DNA from 3 places in the Pedobacter sp. CG_S7 genome. Region 1 is predicted to be linked to each of the others. Evidence: riboswitches for the same ligand, from Rfam matches in the RefSeq annotation. Region 1 holds a riboswitch; each other region holds the start of a gene.

What was found. A riboswitch is a leader RNA that binds a small molecule or an ion and turns the genes downstream of it on or off. The one in region 1 is predicted to bind cobalamin.
Region 2: another riboswitch for cobalamin. It lies ahead of metE (5-methyltetrahydropteroyltriglutamate--homocysteine S-methyltransferase); the one in region 1 lies ahead of AAKU52_RS03540 (PKD-like domain-containing protein).
Region 3: another riboswitch for cobalamin. It lies ahead of AAKU52_RS01800 (TonB-dependent receptor plug domain-containing protein); the one in region 1 lies ahead of AAKU52_RS03540 (PKD-like domain-containing protein).

What each region holds. Positions count from the first base shown of each region.
Region 1 is NZ_JBEONS010000003.1:140,076-148,135, forward strand. Features, by position in the region: gene sov (T9SS outer membrane translocon Sov/SprA) at 1-3,322, shown strand, start outside; gene AAKU52_RS03540 (PKD-like domain-containing protein) at 3,335-4,432, opposite strand; cobalamin riboswitch at 4,663-4,858, opposite strand; gene gcvH (glycine cleavage system protein GcvH) at 5,085-5,465, shown strand; gene AAKU52_RS03550 (VanZ family protein) at 5,469-5,867, shown strand; gene AAKU52_RS03555 (outer membrane beta-barrel family protein) at 5,971-8,060, shown strand, end outside.
Region 2 is NZ_JBEONS010000006.1:91,595-99,654, reverse strand. Features, by position in the region: gene atpG (ATP synthase F1 subunit gamma) at 1-697, shown strand, start outside; gene AAKU52_RS05685 (5'-nucleotidase, lipoprotein e(P4) family) at 802-1,584, shown strand; gene AAKU52_RS05680 (hypothetical protein) at 1,643-1,858, shown strand; cobalamin riboswitch at 2,063-2,251, shown strand; gene metE (5-methyltetrahydropteroyltriglutamate--homocysteine S-methyltransferase) at 2,426-4,753, shown strand; gene AAKU52_RS05670 (acyl-CoA thioesterase) at 4,800-5,186, shown strand; gene ruvC (crossover junction endodeoxyribonuclease RuvC) at 5,301-5,864, opposite strand; gene AAKU52_RS05660 (hypothetical protein) at 5,907-6,884, shown strand; gene AAKU52_RS05655 (glycosyltransferase family 2 protein) at 6,862-7,992, shown strand; gene AAKU52_RS05650 (ABC transporter permease) at 7,989-8,060, shown strand, end outside.
Region 3 is NZ_JBEONS010000001.1:398,498-406,557, reverse strand. Features, by position in the region: gene AAKU52_RS01835 (ribonuclease H-like YkuK family protein) at 1-62, shown strand, start outside; gene AAKU52_RS01830 (outer membrane beta-barrel protein) at 64-1,101, opposite strand; gene AAKU52_RS01825 (ammonium transporter) at 1,139-2,521, opposite strand; gene AAKU52_RS01820 (SRPBCC family protein) at 2,774-3,247, shown strand; gene mnmL (tRNA modification radical SAM protein MnmL/YtqA) at 3,242-4,189, opposite strand; gene AAKU52_RS01810 (Dabb family protein) at 4,317-4,727, shown strand; gene AAKU52_RS01805 (aminoacyl-histidine dipeptidase) at 4,876-6,348, opposite strand; cobalamin riboswitch at 6,591-6,789, shown strand; gene AAKU52_RS01800 (TonB-dependent receptor plug domain-containing protein) at 6,882-8,060, shown strand, end outside.

The sequences.
Region 1 (8,060 bases):
TACGGTCTTGCGTTTCGCAAAAATACAATTGGTAAAAGGGGAGTGGCGCCAATACAATGCAGCAAATGAAGCGGATAAAATAATTGCAGATCCTGCGCTTGCTACCGTTAGTCCGGATAATTCAACCCTTGCTGTGGCCACAATCAATATTGAAGAAAATGGTAAACGGCTTCCTATTCCTTATGTAGTCCCTCCGGGCATAGAAAGAGAGCGGGATTACAACAATGTAAGGAGTGAAACGAAGCAAAATGAACAGTCATTGACCCTTACCGTGAAGAATTTGCGCGATGGTTATGGCCGTGCAGCATTTAAAACTGCCCTTAATGATTTTAGGTCTTATAAACGCCTGCAAATGTATGTCCATGTAGAAGCAGAAGGCAATACGTTGTTGAACGATGGAGACCTAGAGGCTTTTATAAGGATCGGTACTGATAACCAGGATAATTATTATGAATATGCACAACCACTGGTGGTTACTGTTACGGGTACAAATAACCCTTATGCGATTTGGCCTGTCCAGAATAAAATGGATATTGACCTGGAGTTGTTTCAGAAAGCAAAACTTGCACGTAACAGTGCTACAATGTCTAACGGACAACTGTGGCCTGCTAACATCCCCTATATTTACAGGGATGGCAATAACACGATTACGGTAAAAGGACAGCCAGATAAAAGTAAGGTTCGGGTGTATATGCTTGGCGTTAAAAACCGGATGCGCACGCTGGTAAATTCAGGAAATGATGACGGATTGGATAAACATGCACAGGTTTGGTTTAATGAATTGCGCTTAACAGAATTTGATGAACGCGGTGGTTGGGCCGCCACAGCCAGCATGAATGCCCGTCTGGCAGATTTTGCGGAGGTTAATATTTCTGGCACCAAATCTACTATTGGCTTTGGCTCTATGGAGAAAAGGGTAAGCGAGCGAAACCGAACAGACAATGCCTTCTTTGATGTTTCCTCCAGCATGGAGCTGGGTAAGTTTTTCCCACAGCGAACAGGATTGAAAATACCGGTTTTCCTAAGTTACTCCAACCAGGTCAGCACCCCACAATATGATCCATTAATGCCGGATATTGAACTTAAAAATACTTTAATTGGAGCAACAAAGGAAGAGAAAAAAGCCATTTTAGATTATGCACAGGATTATACTACCCGCAATAGTATTAATTTTACCAATGTAAGGAAAGAAAGAACGGATCCTGATAAGAAACCACAACTCTGGGATGTGGAAAACCTGAGCGCCAGCTATGCCTATACCAAATATGCACACCGGGATTTTATGAACGAGAATGCCATTCAGCGCAGTTACCGTGGTTCTATGGCTTATAACTATTCGTCGCAGCCAAACCTGATCAGTCCCTTTGAGAAAATTATTAAATCAAATACACTGGCACTGTTGAGGGATATAAACTTCAGTTTGTTGCCCTCGGCAATAAATTTCAGAATAGAGTTAGACCGTTATTATTCGGAGAACACTTTACGCGATAATAGTCCGGGTAATGGCATTCCAATTAATACCACTTTTAATAAGAACTTTTTAGTGACTAGGGTATATGGAATTTCCTGGAACCTGACACGTTCGTTAACCCTTGATTTTGATGCCACCAATTATTCGATTATTGATGAACCTGATGGCAAGATCAATGGTTTAAAAAGAGATACCGTTTGGCAAAACCTGCAGCGGCTGGGTCGTACTACGGATTATAACCATAACCTGAATATTACTTACAACCTTCCTTTAAATAAGGTACCTGGAATGAGTTGGGTAAATGTGGCCACCCGTTATGGTACTAATTTTAATTGGCAAACAGAACCTTTGGCTTCATTAAAAGACCCTAACCTGAATTTGGGTAATAGGATTCAAAATTCAAGAACGCTGCAGATGAACCCTACTTTAAACCTGAGTAGCCTTTATAGTCAGTTTGGATTGCTGCGGCGCAATGAAAGCATTAAAAATAGGGGTGCAAAAAACATTTTAATAAACTTGTTAACGAGTGTAAAAACGATCAATGGGGCTTATACACAAACCAAAGGCATCTTTTTGCCGGGCTACCTCCCTAAAACCCAGTTTTTTGGAATAGATGAAATGAGCGGTGCCCCGGGTTTGGGTTTTGTCTTTGGCAGCCAAAGAGACATCAGTCAGCTGGCTATTAAAGGTGGCTGGATCACCATGGATACTTTGCAATCTCAACTTTACATCAACACTCTAAGGGAAGATTTTGGTCTGACCAGTACGCTGGAACCTATTCGTGACTTGCGGATTACCCTCACGGCCAACAAAAATCAAACCCTCAATTATGCTTCTAATTTTCGTTACAGTAGTTTTAGCGGTGCTTTTGATCAGTTGAGTCCTACTACTACCGGTGATTATAGTATAACTTTCATCACACTGCGCACAGCTTTCTCCGATAAAAAGAGCGACTTGTTGTCTAATGTTTACCAAAAATTCATGAGCAACAGGCAGGTGATATCACAGCGCTTAGGTGCAGGTAATCCTAATTCGAATGGCTTAGTGGCTGGCTTTGCTGATGGTTATCAAAAAGAGGCACAGGATGTGGTGATTGCCGCTTTTTTAGCCGCTTATACGGGGAAGGATTCAAAGTCATCGAGCTTAAATGCTTTGCCTAAAATTCCACTTCCAAACTGGAGAATTAATTATAGCGGTCTAAGCCGCATTGGATTTCTGCAGGAAAGTTTTAAATCCATAGACCTCCGTCATAGTTACCGCTCGGTATATACTGTTAATGGGTTTAATTCTTTGTTGAAATATGCTGAAAACGATGGACATGTGAGCAGCAGGGATGTTAATGAGAATTTTCTTCCTTTTTATCAATATTCACAAGTAACCATTGCAGAGCAATTTTCTCCATTAATAGGAGTGGATGCGAGGTTAAAGAACAACCTAACAGCAAATTTTGAAATTGGAAAAACCCGATTGCTAGGTTTAAGTTTGTCTAATAGTCAGCTGGCACAGTTAAATGAAAATAATATGATTTTTGGCCTCGGCTACCGTACGAATAAGTTTAGGTTTCCATTTGGAATGTTTAAGGAGTTGAAAATGGACAATAACATGGACATCAAGTTGGATATTGCATTACGGGATAATAAAACGATTATTTACAGGGCTGATGTGTTAGAGGGGGAAGTTTCGGCAGGGGCTAAAAATATTACTTTTAGGCCCAGTGTAGATTACATTTTAAACCAGCGTTTTAACGTGAAGGTTTTCTATGATTCTAACCTTACTCAGCCTTATACTTCCCAAACCTTTAATACTTCTTTTAGTAATTTTGGTTTTAGTTTAAGAATGACGTTAAACTAAAACCAAAGATGGCTATCTTAAATTCATATCTGCTACCCCTAATACCTCAGTAGAAAATTCTCCTAGCCAACCCATATTCGCTTGGATACTAGTCTGTATCTTAATGAAGTCGATACCTTCCAGGTTAATTTTCTTTCCTTCCTTATCTATGGCATTTGCAATATCGATTTTATCTCCACCAGCGGTGTTATCTGCATAGCCCCATCCAAATGGAGCACTGGTGATATTCGTTGGGCTAGTCATATTAATATTTCTTGATGGGAGTAAAGTTCCTTTTAATGTATACACATCTGTTGCCCACTCTGGGAAATAAGATTGTTTATGATACACATTGGTTTCCACAAACCCTGAATTTCCTTTATTGTCTTTCCACGCTACTTTAGCTGTTGCCGGATTTGGTTTGGTATAGGTAACTTCATAGTTGCGTATATAGCCGTCTTTTCCAAATTCACTTCCTGCAATTTCATACCAGGTGTCATCTGCAATACCATTCCCGTTTTCATCCTGCATAACCCATACAATGCCAGGTTCTGCATTGGTAAGACCCGCATTTCCGTAAATGATAATATCTTCTTTATCTAGCTGATTGATGACGGTATGGTCAAAACCAAGCACAATATATCCGCCCCATGCGCCTAAAGTTACCATACCTTTTTTTCCAAGAATGCTTTCCGCACTGATCCTATTTCCGGGAGCTTTGTTAATGAACTGCCCCGGAGCAGGTAAATATTCAATAAGTTTTGTTACGTATAAACTACTTTCAGGGGTAATAGGTTTAATTGGGGCGCTTGCATTTACTGTATATTGACGAGTAAATGTTCCTGCAGCATTTGATGCCGTGTACCCTATGATATATTTGCCTGATTTAGTGGGTGTAAATTCATAACTTTCATTTGTGCTTTTAACCTCATTATTAAGTCTCCATTCATGCTGAATCGCTTTTTCATTCGAAGCAGCAGCCTTAAATGTGATTTTCGTATTTACTGTTGTCGCTACTACATCTTCAGCGATAGAAAATGTAACTTCTGGAAGTACTTCTTTGTCTTTTTTACAACCTGCAAGCAATACGGTAAGTAAAAGAACTGTTGTTAGGTAATTTTTAATGTTCATGTAATTGTTTTTTATTTGTTCAAAGATTATTATAAACTAATGCAATTAATTTTTACAGTAAACTTTCTGGAATAAGATACAGGAGGAAATGGAAAGAAGTACTGGGGCATAGTATGCCCAGAAATATTTTAGTCATTTTGTTGTGAGTTTATACCCACAGCAAACAGTAGATTAATGAAATGAACTCAAATAAAAAGTATTCATGTCAAGCTTCAATCCCCGAAAGCTATGAAATTTTAAAACTTATGGCAGGTCTTCTGACTTACTCCCGATGTTCCTGCCTTCCCATTCTTTTGTTATTTTGAACAGTGGCGATGATTTGGATATCGTTATAGAGCTTACAGCTGCGGGACAGTTACGGATTTTCACCATATTCCCTTTTAATCCTGGTTAATATAACCAGAAACCAAAGCGATGCAAACGTATGAAATAATTGCGAACTATTTTAAATGAAATTTTATAATGATGGTTTCATGAACAGGTAAACTTTAATTTCCATGTTATTTGAACATATCACATCTTGATTAATATTATTTGTCGTAAATAATACAAATAGTGTTAAATTAGCACTCTGTTTAAAGTTGGGCAAATTTGAGTGCAAGACTTTTGTTAAATAGGTTTAAATTATTGACAATTAACTAATTAAGTACATATGAATTTTCCATCAGAATTAAAATACACTAAAGACCACGAATGGATTAGAGTGGAAGGCGACGAAGCTTACCTTGGAATTACTGATTTTGCTCAGCGCGAATTAGGTGATATCGTTTATATCGACATCAATACCCTGGGTGAAGTAGTTAATAAAGACGATGTTTTTGGAACTGTTGAAGCCGTGAAAACTGTTTCTGATTTGTTTATGCCCGTTACTGGAACTGTTTTAGAGGTTAACCCTGCTTTAAATGATAACCCTGAGTTAGTGAATTCAGATCCTTATGGTGCTGGATGGATGGTTAAAGTTACTTTAGCTGATGCGGCTAATGTAAATGATTTGCTTGATGCAGCTGCCTATAAATCTTTAGTTGGCGCTTAATTAATGAGTTATTTAAAAGGATTAAAGTATCAGGGCTGGGCAATTGCCTGGACCATACTCATTTCAATACTTTGTTTTATGAAAACGCCAGGCTCGGAAAGCACTGGCGTTTTTTTTAAAGGTTTTGATAAGCTGGTGCACCTCGGGTTTTTTTATGTGCTTACCGTATTGCTCTTTTTTGGTAAAATCAGGTACCAACATAATTACAGTTTTAGTATCTTAACAATTTTCAAGATTATTTTAATTACTGCATCTATTGGTGGGGGAATCGAATTGGTCCAACTGTTTTTCTTCAGTTACCGCTCTGCGGAGTGGTGGGATTTTTGGTGTGATATGATTGGCGTATTGATGGGGGTATTTAGTTATGTATTGCTCCATGTTGCCGATTATAGTAAAAAATAAATATTCGCTTGTATTAAGAATGTTACTTTAAAATAAACAGGCTACACTAATCTATTCTCCTCAAGGCTAGTCTATACATTTGATTAACTGCAATCATTACGTTATGACGAGAATTTTTACCCCAGGCTTGTTACTTTTAGGAGTAATGATGTTCGCTACTATGGCCTTTGGCCAGAATAACAATGGATCTGCAACAGGAACCATCGTAAATGCTAAAGACAAGCTTCCCATTGATTATGCTACTGTAGCTGTAAAAAGTCTGAAGGACTCTAGTGTAGTTGGAAGTGCCAATACTGCTACCGATGGTGGTTTTGAATTTAAAGGATTAGCGCCTGGTAATTACCGTTTGTATGTAGCTTACCTGGGCTTGCAAAGTGTAACCAAAGATTTTACCGTTTCCTTAGCCGGTAGTCGTGTTGATTTGGGCGCCGTAAGTATGGAAAATTCTGGTCTGGATTTAAATACAGTAGAAATAATTGGAGAAGTGCCCCCGGTAGTTGTAAAAAAAGATACTATAGAATTTAATGCCGGCTCCTTTAAAGTGCGCGAAAATGCGGTAGTAGAAGATGTGCTGAAGAGGTTACCCGGTGTAGAAGTGGCCAAAGACGGCTCTATCAAAGCACAGGGAGAAACTATTACCAGAATTAAAGTGGATGGAAAGGAGTTTTTTGGAAATGACCCGCTATTGGCCACAAAAAACCTGCCTGCAGATATGATCGACAAAATCCAGGTGATTGATCAATTGTCGGAACAAGCGCAATTTACAGGAATTGATGATGGTAATAGGGAGAAAATTATCAATATCATCACTAAAAAAGATAGAAAAAACGGTGTTTTTGGTAATTCTAATATAGGCTATGGCTCCGACGACCGTTATGATGTGAACGTAAATATCAATAAGTTTAATAATGATGAACAAATGTCTGTTGTGGCACAGTTTAACAATGTTAACAAGCAAAACTTTGGTGAAGGTGGTGGCAGAGGCAGACAAGGCGGCGGTGGCAATGGTTCGCCTCAGGGTATTACCACTACTAATGCAGCAGGTTTAAATTATGCCAATATCTTTAAGAATAAAACGGAAATCAACGCCAGTTACTTTTTTAATAAAACTTCCTTGTTCAACGAACAAAACAGCTTCAGACAAAACTTACTTGGTAATACAACAACAACTTTTGCTAACCACTTAAAAAGTACGACTGAGAGACTGAATCACCGTTTTAACTTCATGATAGATACTAAAATCGATTCGGCTACGACCATTAAAATACAGCCAAACTTCACTTTTACCGAATCGAATGGTATCCGTAACAGTGATTACACTAATGTGTTCAATAATTCACAAACTGTAGGTAAACAGGCTTATACAACCAAGTCTACTTCTCCTTCTTTAAGGAATAACGTGTTGTTAAGAAGAAAATTCCTTCGCCTCGGCAGAACCTTGTCTTTAAACGTAAATACCAATTGGAACGATAGTAATTCAGAAAATTTCAATGATATACAAAACTATACGACCAATGCTGCGGGAACTGCACAGGAATTTACCAACCAGTTTAACGATACCAAAAGCAATTCATTCGGTAACCACTCCAGGTTAGTCTATACCGAACCTTTATCGAAAACTTTTAGTTTGGAATTAAATTATGAAAACCGTTATAACTTTAGCGAATCACAACGATTTACCTATAACTTTAACCCCATTACTTCCAGGTATGACCAGATTGATGATACTTTTACTAATACCTATGAAAATACAACCTTAACCAATTCGCTAGGGTTCAGTTTTAATAAGACAGAAAAGAAATACACTTGGAATGCTGGTTTGGCTGTTCAAAATACAGATCGAAAAAATGATAACATAACTACCGGTATGGTAATTAAACAGAATATCTATAACCTTACACCAAGTGCACAGTTCCGCTATACCTTTAGCAATAGCAAGCGCATCAGGATCAATTACCGTGGTAACACACAGCAACCAAGTATCTCGCAAATTCAACCTATTCCAGACAACTCCAATACGCAAAGCATCCCCATTGGTAATCCGAACCTTAAACCTTCATTTACCAATAATTTGAATATTGTATATAACAATTTTGACTTTTCTAATTATCGCTCTTTTTTCTTGTATATCAACGCCAATCAAACCTTAAATGCTTTTGGTAATAACAGCATGCTGATTACCAATGATGCTGA
Region 2 (8,060 bases), on a different contig from region 1:
AGGATCTTCCTCACCCTACACTCAGGAACGTGAGCCTAATAAGGTGTTAATTGTAGTAGTAGCCTCAAACCGTGGGTTGGCAGGTGCTTTTAACATGAACGTAATTAAAGCTGCAAATAATTTGATCGCTGAAAAATATAGCGAGCAGTTTAAAAACGGAAATGTAAGTATTGTGGCCATCGGTAAGAAATCTCAGGATTTTTTCGAAAAACGCAATTACAATGTCATTGGAAACAATAACGAAGTATATGCTGCTCTTACCTTTGAAAATGTAACTAAAATTACTGATGCCATCATGGCTGGATTTCAAAAAGGGGATTTTGATAAAGTAGAGGTTATTTACAACCGCTTTAAAAATGCAGCAATGCAGATTGTTACAACAGAACAATTATTGCCTCTTCCAAAGGCAGAAACTACTGCAGCGATCACTACCAATACAGATTATATCCTGGAGCCTTCTAAAGAAGAAATTGTAGAACAATTGATTCCTAAGTCGATCAAAATTCAGTTGTTTAAAGCATTGTTAGATTCACATGCATCAGAACACGGTGCAAGGATGACTTCGATGGATAAAGCAACAGAAAATGCTGGCGACTTGTTAAAAGCCTTAAAACTTTCGTACAACCAGGCTCGTCAGGCAGCCATTACCACAGAACTTTCAGAGATTGTGAGTGGTGCTGCAGCCCTAAATGGATAATTAAATAGCATTATACAAAAAGCCTTTATCCATGCGGATAAAGGCTTTTTGTATATCAGTACCGCCCAAACTGGCGATTATAAATTTTGAAATAAAATTAAAACATGAAAAGATTTCTGAGCTTTAGTTTCATCACCCTACTTTTACCGCTGGGCATATTAGCACAGAAAAACAATAAAACAGGCTTCAGGGATTATACCAATGCTGTTTTATGGCAACAGCATTCAGGTGAAATGCGGGCATTGACCTTTCAGGCCTTCAACTTCGCCCGCTTGTCGTTGTTAGAACAGTTGAAAACTGCAGATACCCTGAAACGAAATTGTGTAGTGGTAGATATCGATGAAACTGTTTTAGATAACTCTCCGTTTCAGGGTAAGGAACTTCAAAAAGGCCTGAGCTATAACCAGGAAGATTGGGTAAACTGGACTAGTAAAGGCATTGCAGATACTATACCTGGCGCATTGGGCTTTCTTAAGTTTGCTGCCCGTTTTAACGTAGAGGTGTTTTATGTGAGCAACAGGTTAACATCAGAATTGGAGGGTACACTAAAGAATTTAAAACGTTTTGGTTTCCCTAATGCTGATGCGGCACATTTGCTTTTGAATAGCTCGACTGCTGATAAAGAGCCCCGCCGAAAAAGCATCATGGAGAACTATAACATCTTATTGTTGTGTGGTGATAACCTCAGTGATCTTTCTAATGTGTTTTACAGGGAAAATAAAAACACCAAAGTAGAAGTAGACCGTGCGCAGCAATTGTTTGGAACCAAGTATATTGTGTTCCCAAACCCTATGTACGGCGATTGGGAGAAGCAATTTTATCAGGGAAAAGACTTGAAAGAAAATGAAAAAGCAGAACAAAGGATCAAAGCTTTAAAAACTTATTAAGGATTATGCCTTATTAAGGAATTAATAATTATTTTTGTGCATTAATTAGAAAAATATTATGGATCAGACACCAAAACACAATACAGAAAGCATGCAAAGAGCAAATCAAAACGCTATCTATCAATTATTAGTTATTGGTATCATTGCCAGTATGGTTGGTGTGTTCCTTCGTTTTGCAGGTGATTCAATGATCTTATCCATTGTTTCTTGGGTTATTTTACTTGTAGGTGCATTTATCTGCTGTAAAGCAGTATTTAAAATACTAGCAGCTTAATTTTATATAAGCTGTAACTAAAAAGAGGCATTTCATTGTAAAAAATGAAATGCCTCTTTTGGTTATTGCTGAAGATTGGAAAAAGCTTAATCTATTGTGGTGTGCAAAATGGTATTGACCGTTAGTTGCAAGATTATGATTGGGCCGATAAGTGTTAATTCATTTTTTAAGCTATATTTGACCTCATAAGTTCTTTACTTTATTTCTTTATCAACCGGTAAAGGTTTTGCTTAATTGTAGATTAATAGGGAATCGTGTGTAAATCACGAACTGTCGCGCAACTGTAAGTAACACAAAAGGTTTTTACTCATCATAACCACTGTTCTTAAGAAGAATGGGAAGGTTTGTAAAAATGTTACAAGTCAGGATACCTGCCTAAACCGAATTGACAATGCTTTCGCGATTTGAAGCAGGGGTCAGGTTTTTATGTATTTTATAGGCTATTCATTTCTCTATGGAGAAAGATGCCTGTTTATAACGAATTCTATCTCTTTTTTAATGAGCGCGCATTGCGAAGTCCTGCTAAAAGAGCTTTTAACAGATTATTAATCTTTAAAAGTTATTAAAATGCTAACAAACAATCTAGGCTACCCGCGCATTGGTAGCAACAGAGAACTCAAAAAAGCCTGCGAGCAATATTGGTCAGGCAAATCAACACTTCAAAACCTGGAACAGGTAGCCAGGGAAATCCGCAAACAAAACTGGTTATTGCAGCAAGAAGCAGGCATTGACCTTATTCCCTCCAACGATTTTTCCTTTTACGACCAGGTATTAGACATGTCTTTAACGGTAGGTGCAATTCCATCCCGTTACCACGAAGTCATTTTAAATGGGGCTCATAAAGAAATTGATCTTTATTTTGCCATGGCCAGAGGTTATCAAAAAGACGGATTAGACATCATTGCCATGGAGATGACCAAATGGTTTGATACCAATTACCATTATATTGTTCCTGAATTCTATAAAGATCAGCAGTTTAAACTTTTTTCAACTAAGATTGCTGATGAATATGAGGAAGCTAAAAGACTGGGGCTTTTTACCAAACCAGTTATTTTAGGCCCAATCACATACCTGCTATTAGGGAAAGAGAAAGAAGCCGGCTTTCATAGGATCTCACTGATCAAAAATTTATTGCCCGTATACATCCAGTTGCTACAGCAATTATCTGCAAGAAATGTAGAATGGGTACAGTTTGATGAACCTTTTTTGGCCATGGACTTAACCGAAGACGAGAAAAGAGCCTTTTTAATGGTTTATAAAGAAATAAGGCGTTTGTTTCCAAACCTTAAATTGATGGTGGCGACTTATTTTGAAGGTCTTCGAGATAATTTAGAATTAGCATTTTCATTACCTGTGCAGGCCATACATGTAGATTTGGTTCGTTGTCCGGAACAATTAGAAGCTGTTTTTGAGGTAATTCCTTCCCAAATGAAACTCTCCATTGGTGTTGTAGATGGAAGAAATATTTGGAAAGCTGATTATGAGCAAGCCTTAAAACTCATTAATAGCGCTGTTGAGAAATTAGGTGAGGAGAGGGTAATCTTAGCCCCTTCTTGTTCATTGATCCATTCGCCATGTGATTTGTCGCTCGAAACGGCCAATGAGCCCTTAATGGATGAAATAAAACAGTGGTTATCCTTCGCCAAACAAAAAGTAACTGAAGTAGTTACCCTAAGTAAACTGGTTAATCCCCATAAAAATGAAAGCCTGGAAGCGAAACTGCAACAAAATATAGAAGAAAACAACAGTCGCAGGTCTTCTGTTTTAATTCATCAAACAGCCGTACAGCAAAGGGTGGCTGCTGCTACAGCAAAAGATAGTCTCCGTAACCTTCCTTTTGATGACAGAAAGGTTTTACAGCAGCAAAGCCTGCAGCTTCCACTTTTTCCTACCACAACTATTGGTTCATTTCCACAAACCCCGGAAGTAAGGAGTTGGAGAACAAAGTTGAAAAAAGGCCTGCTTAGTGCAGCAGTATACCAGGACCTGATTGAAAAAGAAACAATAGCCACCATTCGTTTCCAGGAAGAAATAGGTCTGGATGTATTGGTACATGGCGAATTTGAGCGAAATGATATGGTGGAGTATTTTGGCGAAAAGCTGGATGGGTTTGCATTTACTAAATTTGGCTGGGTACAAAGCTATGGTAGCAGGTGCGTAAAGCCACCTATTATATTTGGTGACGTTTACCGCCAGGAACCAATGACAGTTAAGTGGGCTTCATTTGCACAGTCACTAACCCCAAAATTGGTTAAAGGCATGCTTACCGGGCCTGTAACCATATTACAATGGTCGTTTGTTAGAAACGATCAACCCCGTGCCCAAACCTGTAAACAAATAGCTTTTGCTATACGCGATGAGGTTGCAGACCTTGAAAAGGCAGGAATAAAAATTATCCAGATTGATGAACCGGCCATACGCGAGGGTTTACCCTTGAGAAAAGCAGATTGGGAAAATTATTTGCAATGGGCGGTCAATGCCTTTAAAATCTCAGCCAGCGGTGTTCAGGATTCCACGCAAATACATACCCACATGTGCTATTCAGAGTTTAATGACATCATTCAGCATATTGCAAATATGGATGCCGATGTGATTACCATTGAATGCTCCCGTTCGCAAATGGAATTACTGGATGCTTTTGCGGCATTTAATTATCCAAATGAAATTGGACCAGGTGTTTATGACATTCATTCGCCAAGGGTGCCTTCCAGTAAAGAAATGATGTTTTTATTAGAAAAAGCACGGGCAGTAATTCCTGACGCTCAATTATGGGTAAACCCAGATTGCGGATTAAAAACCAGGCACTGGGAAGAAACAAAAAGTGCCCTCATTGAAATGGTAAAGGCTGCCAAAACCTTACGGGTAGCTGTCAAAACTGAAATTTCAATAGCTTAATTTTGTGTCTTTTTTAAACAAGACCCACAAGGAAAACCATCATAACATGACAATAGAAGAAAAAATAAAAGCTTCAGAAACGAGAATTTTTAAAGCTGTATTTCCAAGTACCACCAATCATTACGATACGCTGTTTGGTGGTACGGCGATGCATTTAATGGATGAAGTTGCTTTTATTACCGCAACTCGTTTTAGTCGCCAGAAAATGGTTACAGTGAGCAGCGACAGAATCGATTTTAAAAAACCAATCCCTGCCGGAACCATCATTGAACTGGTAGGGATGGTGTCTCATATCGGTAATACCAGCATGAAAGTGAAAGTGGAAATTTACATAGAGCAAATGTATTCTGAATTAAGGGAAAAGGCAGTAACTGGTGAGTTTTCCTTTGTGGCGATGGGTGATGACAAGAAACCTACTCCAATATTGAAATAAACATAACAGGGTTTTTAAACAATGTTAACGCAGTGTTTGATTGTATCAGCATTGCGTTAATATTGCGTTACCATTGCGTTAACATTGCGTTAACCTCGATTTCAATACCTTTTTTTACTGTACTCTTTTCTTATTATCCTTAGCAAAAGCTTCCCATCCGGAGTAAGACTTACCCTTACCACTGGTGTCTACTCTTTGAAAAGAATGACAAACAGCCACCGCCAAACCATCCGTAGCATCTAAAAATTCTGGTGTTTCCTTAAAATTCAGCAATCGTTGCAGCATTGCCGCTACTTGTTCTTTTCCGGCGCTGCCATTACCAGTAATCGACTGCTTGATTTTTCTCGGTGCATATTCTGTTACAGGAATTTTTTTCGATAAGGCCGCTGCCATGGCAATGCCCTGCGCACGACCTAATTTTAACATCACCTGTATATTCTTGCCATAAAATGGGGCCTCGATAGCCAAAACATCAGGTTTATACTGCTCCAGTAAAACAATTGTTTTCTCGAAAATACGCTGCAGTTTCAAAAAATGATCGTCCAGGTGTTCCATGCGCACTATCCCCATGGTGATCAATTCAATCTTGCTCCCCTTTTCCAAAATCACCCCATAGCCCATTACAGCCGTGCCGGGATCAATTCCCATGATAACCCTTTCCTTTTTTTCCACCAACATAGAACAATATTAAGCATATTTGCAGACAGTAAAAGTAAAAATTTGACAGCCCCATATAAAAAGCTATTATCTTATAGTCTCAAAATTGCAATTGTATTCTTTGCCTTTTGGTTTATCTACTTGAAGCTCAGCAGCAATAATGATTTAAAAGAATTTCTTTTGATGTTACAAACCATACCCCGTTATGAAATTGTAACCGTTATGACTTTTGTGTGCTTTCTAATGTTACTGAACTGGGGCTTAGAAGCAATGAAATGGCAGCGACTCATACAAAGCATCGAAAAGCTGAGTCTCTGGAAATCTATTGAGTCTGTGTTTTGTGGTTTAACCTGGGCTATTTTTACACCCAACCGCTTAGGCGAATACGGCGGCAGGGTATTCTTTTTATCCCCTAAAAGACGCATTATAGGCGTAATCGCAATGGCCGTGGGTAATATTGGGCAGCTCGTTTTAACCAATGTATTTGGTTCCATAGCACTCTGCGTGTTTGTCTATCAATTTAAATTGCTCAACACAGAGTTATTTCTTGCCTTAAGTGCCTTTGCCTCAATTTTTTGTTTGTTCTTTCTCGTTTTATATTTCAATATCAAGTGGCTGAATCGTATTTTATTGTCTATCCGGTGGACCAGGAAATACCAGCGCTTTTATAAAGTGTTGGCACGCTACAAAAAAGTGGAATTATCAAAAATCCTGCTCTTTTGCCTGGCAAGGTATGTTGTTTTCAGTACACAATATTTTGTTATGTTTTACTGGCTGGTACCTGAACTGCAAGCCACAGATATCGTAATGATGGTCTGTATTCTGTTTTTTGTACAATCGGCCCTGCCATCTTTAGATTTATTCGATATAGGTATCAGGAGTATGACCGCATTATTCTTTTTTAAATATGTAACTGATAGAAATGCCGCTGTTGTAGCCTGCACTGCCAGCATTTGGCTGATAAATATTATAATTCCTGCTATATTAGGCTCATATTTTGTTTTTAAACTCAATTTCTTTGGAAATACTCAACGCAGCTAATTATTTTTCTGCCTTTCTAACGCTCGTGTATTTGTTGGTGGTACTGTCTTTTATTAGAGGTTGGCATCAATTGAAAAACTACAAGACTGTAATTAAGCGAGGCACAACAACGGTAAGCATCATTGTTGCGGCAAGAAACGAAGCCGATCAAATTGCTAAAACCATAGCAGACCTACTGGCACAGGATTATGACCCGGCATTAATGGAGGTTATTTTTATAGACGACCATTCAACCGATCAAACGGGGCAAATCATTTCCAGCTTCCCAAGAATTAAACTGATTAGCCTGCAGGAAGAAAAAACCATCAATTCTTATAAAAAGAAAGCTATAGAAACTGCCATAGGCGATGCCAGTGGAAAATTAATCATCACCACCGATGCCGATTGCAGGATGCAACCAAACTGGTTGAAAACGATTGTAAGCTATTACGAAGAGAACGATTATAAAATGATTTCTTCCCCGGTACTGTATACTGCAGAGCAAAACTTTTTTGAACGCGCACAAGCCTTAGAATTTTTATACCTTATCGGTTTGGGCGCTTCTACCATTGGAAATAAGAAGCCTTCTACCTGTAATGGTGCCAACCTGGCTTATGAAAGGGCTGCATTTTATGAAGTTGGTGGTTTTAAAGGTATAGACGATCTGGCTTCCGGCGATGATGAATTGCTGCTCCACAAAATGGCTGTACGTTACGACAATAAAATTGGCTTCCTCAAAAATTATGATGCTTTAGTCTATACACAGGCCAAACCTACCATATCTGAATTTATACAACAACGCAAACGCTGGGCTTCGAAAAGTACACGGTATAAAAATAAATCCATCATCGTTCTGGGGGTTTTTGTATGGTTATTTAACCTGAGCATTCTTTTAAATCTATTTACAGGATTGTTTAATCCAGCTTTTTTTAAAGTAGCGTTGCTGCAATTGTTGCTGAAGATGGTGATAGAATTTATATTTTTATGGGATGTTACTAAATTTGCAAAAAGGAGGGAACTGTTACCTTTGCTACCGATACTCAACCTCATGCATATTGTATACCTTATTTATATTGGCATTGCAGGTAATTCTGGAAAGTACAACTGGAAGGGAAGAATGGTGAAATGAGCAAGAGCAACCAAAGTCCTACGCAAAAAATCTGGAAAAAATTTAAAAAGAATAAGCTTGCCTTTGGC
Region 3 (8,060 bases), on a different contig from region 1:
TTTTTAAAGCCAAACCTGAAGCCTTTGCAAGCTCCACTTGTGCCGATAAAATGGTTCACTAAATTAGAATGCATATACGGCGGCTAAAGAAAACTGGGAAGCATTAGCTGTTGGAGATAAATTTGATTTCGAGTACAATTCCTTGTCCCGGTTGTCAAACCTTACTTCAGGAATAAAAGTCAAGCCACCGGCTTTCAAATTTCCTGATAAGGTTATGGATTTAAAACTTTCACCTTCAATGGCACCTGCATCTTTAATGTTGAAATACTCTCCTCTTAAGCCTAAGGAAATGTTGGCAGTGAAAGCATTTTGCAAGTAGACCGCAGCACCACTATACCCACCATTATCGTTGGAAATACTGTAATCTGCAGCATTCAAACCAAGTTTCACCTTTTCAGTAACCTGGTAAGATGTTGTCAGATCAAACAATGAACCATCACCTGCAGCACCATCATTTCTGCCCGTTAACACGTTTAAATAGGCCGACCAGCCTTCCACAGGATTAAGGCCTAACTGCGCGCCAAAATGGGAAACACCATTGAGGTCTTTATACACGTTCCAGTCATCAAACAAGCCAACCATTAAGCTCACCTTCGGCGAAAAAGCATAAGTACCTTTTATACCTGCATTTTGGAAAGGGCCGGCAGAAAATAAATAAGAAGTAGAGTAATTGTAATTGCCAACAGGCGATATCACCTCATAACCTACAAACGTACCCATAAAACCAGCGGTCATGCTGAATTTTTCTGTAAATGCATAAGCAATTGCAAGGTTTTGCAGGTTAAAAGAGTTACTTTCATTTGCTGTTGAGCCATCACCATTCAGCAAACTTTGGTATTGCCCCCTTGGTCCAAAAGATAATTCCCCAACAAAAGAGGCTTTACCCGTTGTTTTTTTCAATGCAATATCAATCATGCCCAATGAAATTGAATTCTGATCACTAGCAAAGCTGGTTCCTATATTAGGTTGTTTCTGGAAATCATACTTATAATAGGTATCAACTGATCCTGAAATCTCTAAAGGAGTTTTTTCAGTTTTTTGTGCATAAGACATGGTTGTAAAGGTAAATGCGGAAAGCGAGAGAAAAGCTTTTAATTTCATAGTAAAGCGGTTTAGGTTGAAAAGGTTTTAAAAATGTTTATAGAGAAGTTTCACGGTCGTACTCTAAGCCTGTAGTCGAGACCACTAAAGTTCCCTGAGAATATTTTTCATTATGCTGACTAGCATCCAAACCAGCTTCTTCTTCTTCAGAAGTTACACGGATAGGTTGAATAAGATTGATAACTTTAAAAACCAGGAAGGCCATTACGAAACTGAATAAGACCACAATGACTACACCTTTTAACTGTGTGAAAAAGAATTCCGGATTTCCATAAAACAGGCCATCAACACCCGCAGCATTGACAGTTTTTGTAGCGAAAACACCTGTCAATAACATACCAACAATACCACCAACACCATGACAAGGAAAAACATCTAATGTATCATCAAGACTGGTTTTCGATTTCCACACAACGGCAAGGTTAGAAATTACAGCGGCAATGGCACCAATAAATATACTGGAAGGGATAGATACAAATCCGGCACCAGGTGTAATGGCAACCAAACCTACTACAGCACCGATACAAAAGCCTAAAACTGAAGGCTTTTTGCCGCGTAATACATCAAAAAACATCCAGGCAAGTCCAGCAGCACCAGCAGCAATATTTGTAGTTGCAAAAGCAGAAACCGCCAAACTGTTAGCACCAAGAGCAGAACCAGCATTGAAACCAAACCAGCCAAACCAAAGTAAGCCAGTGCCAATAAGTACATAAGGAATATTTGCAGGAGGTATTTCTTGGTGATCCTGGTGAACTTTTCTACGCTTTAACACTAAAGCACCAGCTAAAGCAGCCATACCAGCAGAAATGTGTACCACCGTTCCTCCGGCAAAATCAAGCACTCCCATTTTGAATAAGAAGCCATCAGGATGCCATGTCCAGTGTGCTAAAGGAGAGTAGATAAAAATAGCAAACAATACTATAAACAAGATATAAGAAGTAAAACGTATCCTTTCAGCAACGGCACCAACCACCAAACCCGGTGTAATAATGGCAAACATTAATTGAAATAAAGCAAATAAAGTTAAAGGAATAGTGGGAGCACCAGCCCATGACGCTCCAGAATTAACATTTTGGAAAAAGGCAAAAGTTAAAGGATTTCCAATAATTCCGTTAATACTATCACCAAAAGCTAAACTAAAGCCAACAGTTACCCACAACACCGTAATTATACCCGCAGCTACAACACTTTTAATCATGGTAGATAAAACATTTTTGCGATGCACCATACCTCCATAGAAAAAAGCGAGGCCGGGAGTCATTAAAAAGACCAATGCTGTTGCTGTAAGAACCCAAGCAATGTCAGCAGGACTATACTCTCCTATATCATAATTAGGCGAAAGTGGAACAAAGAGCGCTACAATTGCCACAATTAACAAAATTGCGAATGGCGCATACTGTTTTAAGGGTATCGACTTCATATTTGATTTGATTTTAAAGGTTTATATTCTATTATTTGATTGATTTTCTAAAAATAGCAATAAAAAATCAATAAAATCACATATTTATAACAAAAAATTTACAATTCACCTAAAACAAATACAAAAAACACTAAAATAACACCATAAAATCAATAAAACAGGTTAAAAAAACATAATATAGAAGCATAATTTTAATATAAATTAGAAATTAATAATTATTACGGATAAATTTCTAATTCATATCTTTAAGGCATGAAAGCCTATCACTTAAATTTCAATCAGCAGTTACCTATTTCTTTAAAAGAAGCATGGGATTTTTTCTCTACGCCACTAAATTTGGCGAAAATTACTCCTCCAGAAATGGCATTTACGGTAACGTCAGACTTAAAAACAGCGGAAAAGATGTACCCAGGGATGATTATAACTTATAAAGTATCGCCCTTAACAGGCATAAAGTTAAATTGGATGACAGAAATTACCCAAGTAAAAGAAGGAGAGTATTTTATTGACGAGCAGCGTTTTGGCCCTTATCAGTTTTGGCACCACCAGCACCACTTTAAAGCGATACCCGGTGGCGTAGAAATGAATGACATACTGACATACGGTCTACCTTTCGGTATATTAGGACAAATGGCAAACCAACTCTTTGTTGCCAATAAGCTACAAGAGGTTTTTTCGTTCAGAAATCAAAAAGTAATAGAAATATTTGGGGAAATGCAATTATAATGAATACAAAGAACCTTGAATAACACCCCTGCGCTCAATTTCCTTATCAATATAGGTCTGAATAGCAGATTTATTCATGCCCCAATTAGGTGCGATAAGCAAATCCCAATCAGAAATACCAAACAAACGCTGAATAACAATATCAGGACGCAATAAAGGAATCAATTTACACAACAAATCGGTGTATTCTTCCAATGTAAATAATTTAAAAGGCTCTTTTTTGAATTTAGCCCCCATAATAGAACCCTCTACAACATGCAGGTGGTGGAATTTCACAAATTTAATTTGCGGAAAACGGTTAATTTCATGGATATAACCCAACATCATTTCTTCAGTTTCCCAAGGGAAGCCAAAAATGGTATGCACACAGAGGTCAAGTTTTGAATTTTCGAGAAGTTTTACAGCCGCTACAAACTCACCATGACTACAGCCACGGTTAATTTGATCAAGTGTTTCATCATAGATAGATTCCATTCCCATCTCTAAATCAACATCAAAGCGATCGGCATAACTTTCCAGCAAAGCCACTTTTTCGGCATCAATGCAATCAGGACGCGTACCAACTGAAAAGCCAACAACATCTTCAGGATTAATGGACAAGGCTTCGTCATACATCATTTTCAAATAATGCACAGGGGCATAGGTATTGGTATTGGGCTGGAAATAAACAATAAATTTATCTGCTTTATAAAAACTTTTCCCACGCACCATTCCCTGTTCCAGCTGCTCGCGCACTGTAGGTAATTTTCTGGAAAGTTCAGGAGTAAAAGAATCTACATTACAATAGGTGCAGCCTCCATATCCTTTACTTCCATCACGATTCGGACAGGTAAAACCGCCATCTACAATCACTTTAAATACACGCTGTCCCGCATATTTTTTTTTCAAATGCGTACCGTAATTATTGTACCCCTTTATGCCTAAATCTAATAGAGTTCCCAAATGCTAATATTTTGATGCAAAAATACATAAAAAAAACCAGCCCCTTAACACAACGCTTCCTCCGGCAAAACTTAATTAACCGGAATCAAAAAAAAATGTCTATTTTTAAAAAACAAACTAACCCACTATGGACCATCCAAACAGAAGGAAATTTATTGGAACTGCCGCAATACTTGTTACAAGTGCTGCAGCGGTAGCAGCATCACCACTTATGACTATAGAAAAAAAACACCCTATTGTACATCATGTGTTCTTTTGGCTTAAAAACCCAGATTCAAAGGAAGACCGTGATCAGCTCATTGCAGGCATAAAAGCCCTTTCAAAAATAAATACCATAAAAGGATTGCATGTAGGTATAGTTGCAGACACAGAAAAACGTGATGTAATAGACCAAAGCTGGAGTGTTTCCGAATTAATCTTTTTCGACGACCTTGCAGGACAAGCCGTTTACCAAAACCACCCTTTACACCTGGAATTTATAAAAAATTGCAGCCTCCTATGGACAAAGGTTGTAGTTTATGATGTTGCTGAAGCCTAATAGCGTTTTCAAACGCCAAGGCTCATCAGCCACATTAACCGCATAAACAACCTCCGCAACGTCTGTTTCGGCAACGGCCCTTAACAGTAAAAGTTGTGTTTCAAGTAATGGAAAAGGGCCGAAATTGATTTGAAGCATTTTCTGCGTTTTATGATCCTTTAACCAAAGGAATTTCTTTCAGCACAGCCAAAAGATAGCCCCAGAATTTTTGAACCGAAGAAATCTGTACACATTCATCTGGAGAATGTGCCCCATGGATGGTGGGACCGAAAGAAATCATGTCCATACCAGGTAAATGGGATCCTAAGATACCACATTCCAGTCCTGCGTGGCAAGCCTCAACTTTAGGTTCTTTATCAAATTTTTGCTGGTATAACTTTTTCATGAGCCTTAAAATTTCCGAATCAGGATTTGGTTTCCACCCCGGGTAATCACCACTTTGGGATACCGAACAGCCTATATTTTCAAAAGCAGCGCCAACTGCATTTGCTACATCAGTTTTAGTGCTTTCCACACTGCTTCGTTGCAGGGATTGGGTAATAAATTCACCATTTTTTATGATGACCCGAGCCAGGTTGGTAGAAGTTTCAACCAGGTTACTGATATCCGGACTCATGCGGAAAACCCCATTGGGCACGGCATACAAGACGTTAATAATTTTTACCAATACCGCTTGATCTACAACCATGTCCGGCAGCAGACATTCCTTAACGGTTATATTTAAAGCAGGTTCTACAGTATGGTACTCCTCTTTCAAAACAGCATCAAAAACACCGATAAAAGCTAGAAAAGCGAGTTTTTGAGCAGCAGGCACCACAACAACCGCTTTAGATTCCCGGGGTATTGCATTTCTTAAACTACCACCATCTATTAAACTAACCTGCAGTGGCAACGTTTTAAGGGCTTCAAATAGCAATCGGTTCATTAACTTGTTGGCATTGCCCCTACCTTTGTGGATATCCATACCTGAATGACCACCCAGCAGCCCTTTCAAGGTAATTTCAAAAGCTATATCCTCTTGATCAACAGCAACCTGTGCATAAGTATAATTGGTATTGGTATCAATGCCACCGGCACAACCAATAGTCAGCTCATCATCCTCTTCGGTATCTAAATTCAATAAAATCGAACCCGAGAAATTAACCGGATCCAACTCTTTAGCACCTGTCATACCCGTTTCTTCATCGATGGTAAACATCGCTTCCAAAGCAGGATGCACAATATCATCGGCGGCCAAAAGCGCCATAATTGTAGCCACGCCAATACCATTATCAGCACCTAAAGTGGTACCACGCGCCCTTACCCAATCGCCATCAACAATCATGTCGATACCCTGGGTATCAAAATCGAAATCCGTATCCCCGTTTTTTTGATGCACCATATCCAGGTGAGCTTGTAAGACTACCGTTTCACGGTTTTTCATACCCAGGCTTGCCGGTTTTTTAATGACTACATTTCCCGCAGCATCCTGTAAATTTTCTAAACCTAACCCTTCACCAAAAGCCCTTATAAAGGCAATAACCCGCTCTTCTTTTTTCGAAGCGCGAGGCACTGCGTTTAAATTGGCAAAATTACGCCAAAGTTGCTGAGGTTCTAAATTGCTGATGTCAATTGCCGTCATAATTGATGTTTTTTGTGTGATTAACAATCGCTTAAATTAAGCATAATTGAAGAGATAAAACAAATGCAGTTTAGCTTAACCTATGGCAGGACCAAAACCGGACCTTATAGGGAGCTGATAGGGACCTCGTTCGGGAAATCCGGTAGCAGGTCCCTATCAGCTCCCTGCCAGGCTGAGCCCTGGTAACTTCCACTCCTTAGCCAAACATTAACTTATTTTAAAATAAACAGCAGAAATATACCTACCTTTGCATTGCTTTTGGTTCCTCCCCTGTTCATTCAGGATGGATTAAAAGGGAATCTGGTGTAATTCCAGAACTGTCCCGCAGCTGTAAGCTCCATTAACTAAGGTATATACTTAGCGTCACTGTTCAACTGTTTGAATGGGAAGACCATACCAAGGGGAGTAAGTCAGAATACCTGCCATCGCATAATATAATTCATAGCTTTCGGGGATTGAAGCTGGAATGAAGATGCCTTTGGTATTTCCATTTTCAGTATGCTTTATACTGTTTGCTGTGCAGTAGCGCAAGTATGGAAAAACTATTTTTTACAACAATTTTCTTTTTGTTTTCCGTGTATGCTTTTGCACAGAGCGACAGCAGTAATACGCTCAAAGAGGTAAAAGTTTTTACAACGCCCCCACCTAAAGTACAAAGCCTTCAACCCAGCCAACAAATTAATGCCAGCGATTTTAAACGCAATGGTGCTCATAACCTTGCCGATGCCATCAGGAACTTCTCGGGGGTTAATATTAAAGATTATGGCGGCATTGGCGGTTTAAAAACCGTATCCGTTAGAAGCCTTGGTGCCAACCATACCGGCGTGCAATTTGACGGCATAACCATCAGCGATACACAAAACGGGCAAATTGATCTTGGCAAAATTAACCTCGATAACATTGCTTCCATAACCCTTTACAATGGGCAGCCAGAACTCATACTACAGCCTGCAAGGGCTTACGCATCGGCAAGTATGCTGGTTATTAAAAGCCTCGCCCCAGAATTTACAGAAGAAAAAAACTACCGGCTTAAATTGGGTTTAAAAACAGGTTCATTTGGCTTATTTAATCCATCCTTGCTTTATCAGCAAAAAATAAATAGCAACTGGTCATTAAATTTAAGCAATACCTGGCAAAAAGCACATGGCCGCTATAAATACAAGGTTGATGGCGATGGCTCTGATACTTTAGCCACCCGTACTAATTCAGACTTAAACGTATTTCAAACCGATGCCGCTTTATACTGGAATGGCACCGATAGCAATCGTTTCCAGCTCCGCGCTAATTATGCGCATTCAGACCGTGGTTTGCCAGGAGCAGTGGTTTATTATAATCCTTATACCCATCAGCACTTATGGAACCGAGACCTTACCCTACAAAGCAACTACCAACAGTATTGGAAAAAGGGTTTTGAATTATTACTTAGTGCCAAGTTTTCACATAATTACCTGCGTTACCTTGACCCCGATTACCTCAACGAAATTAGAGAACTCGACCAACGTTTTACACAACTTGAAATTTATGGCTCTGCGGCGCTCTCCTATCACTTGATGAAGAATTGGGAAATTTCTCTGGCTAGCGACCTGGCCTTTAACAAATTAAAGACCAACTTCTACACCTATTCCTATCCTACAAGGTATACCTATTTAAATGTCCTGGCTACAAAATTTAAATTCAATAAATTGCAGCTCCATGCAAACATTTTAAATACC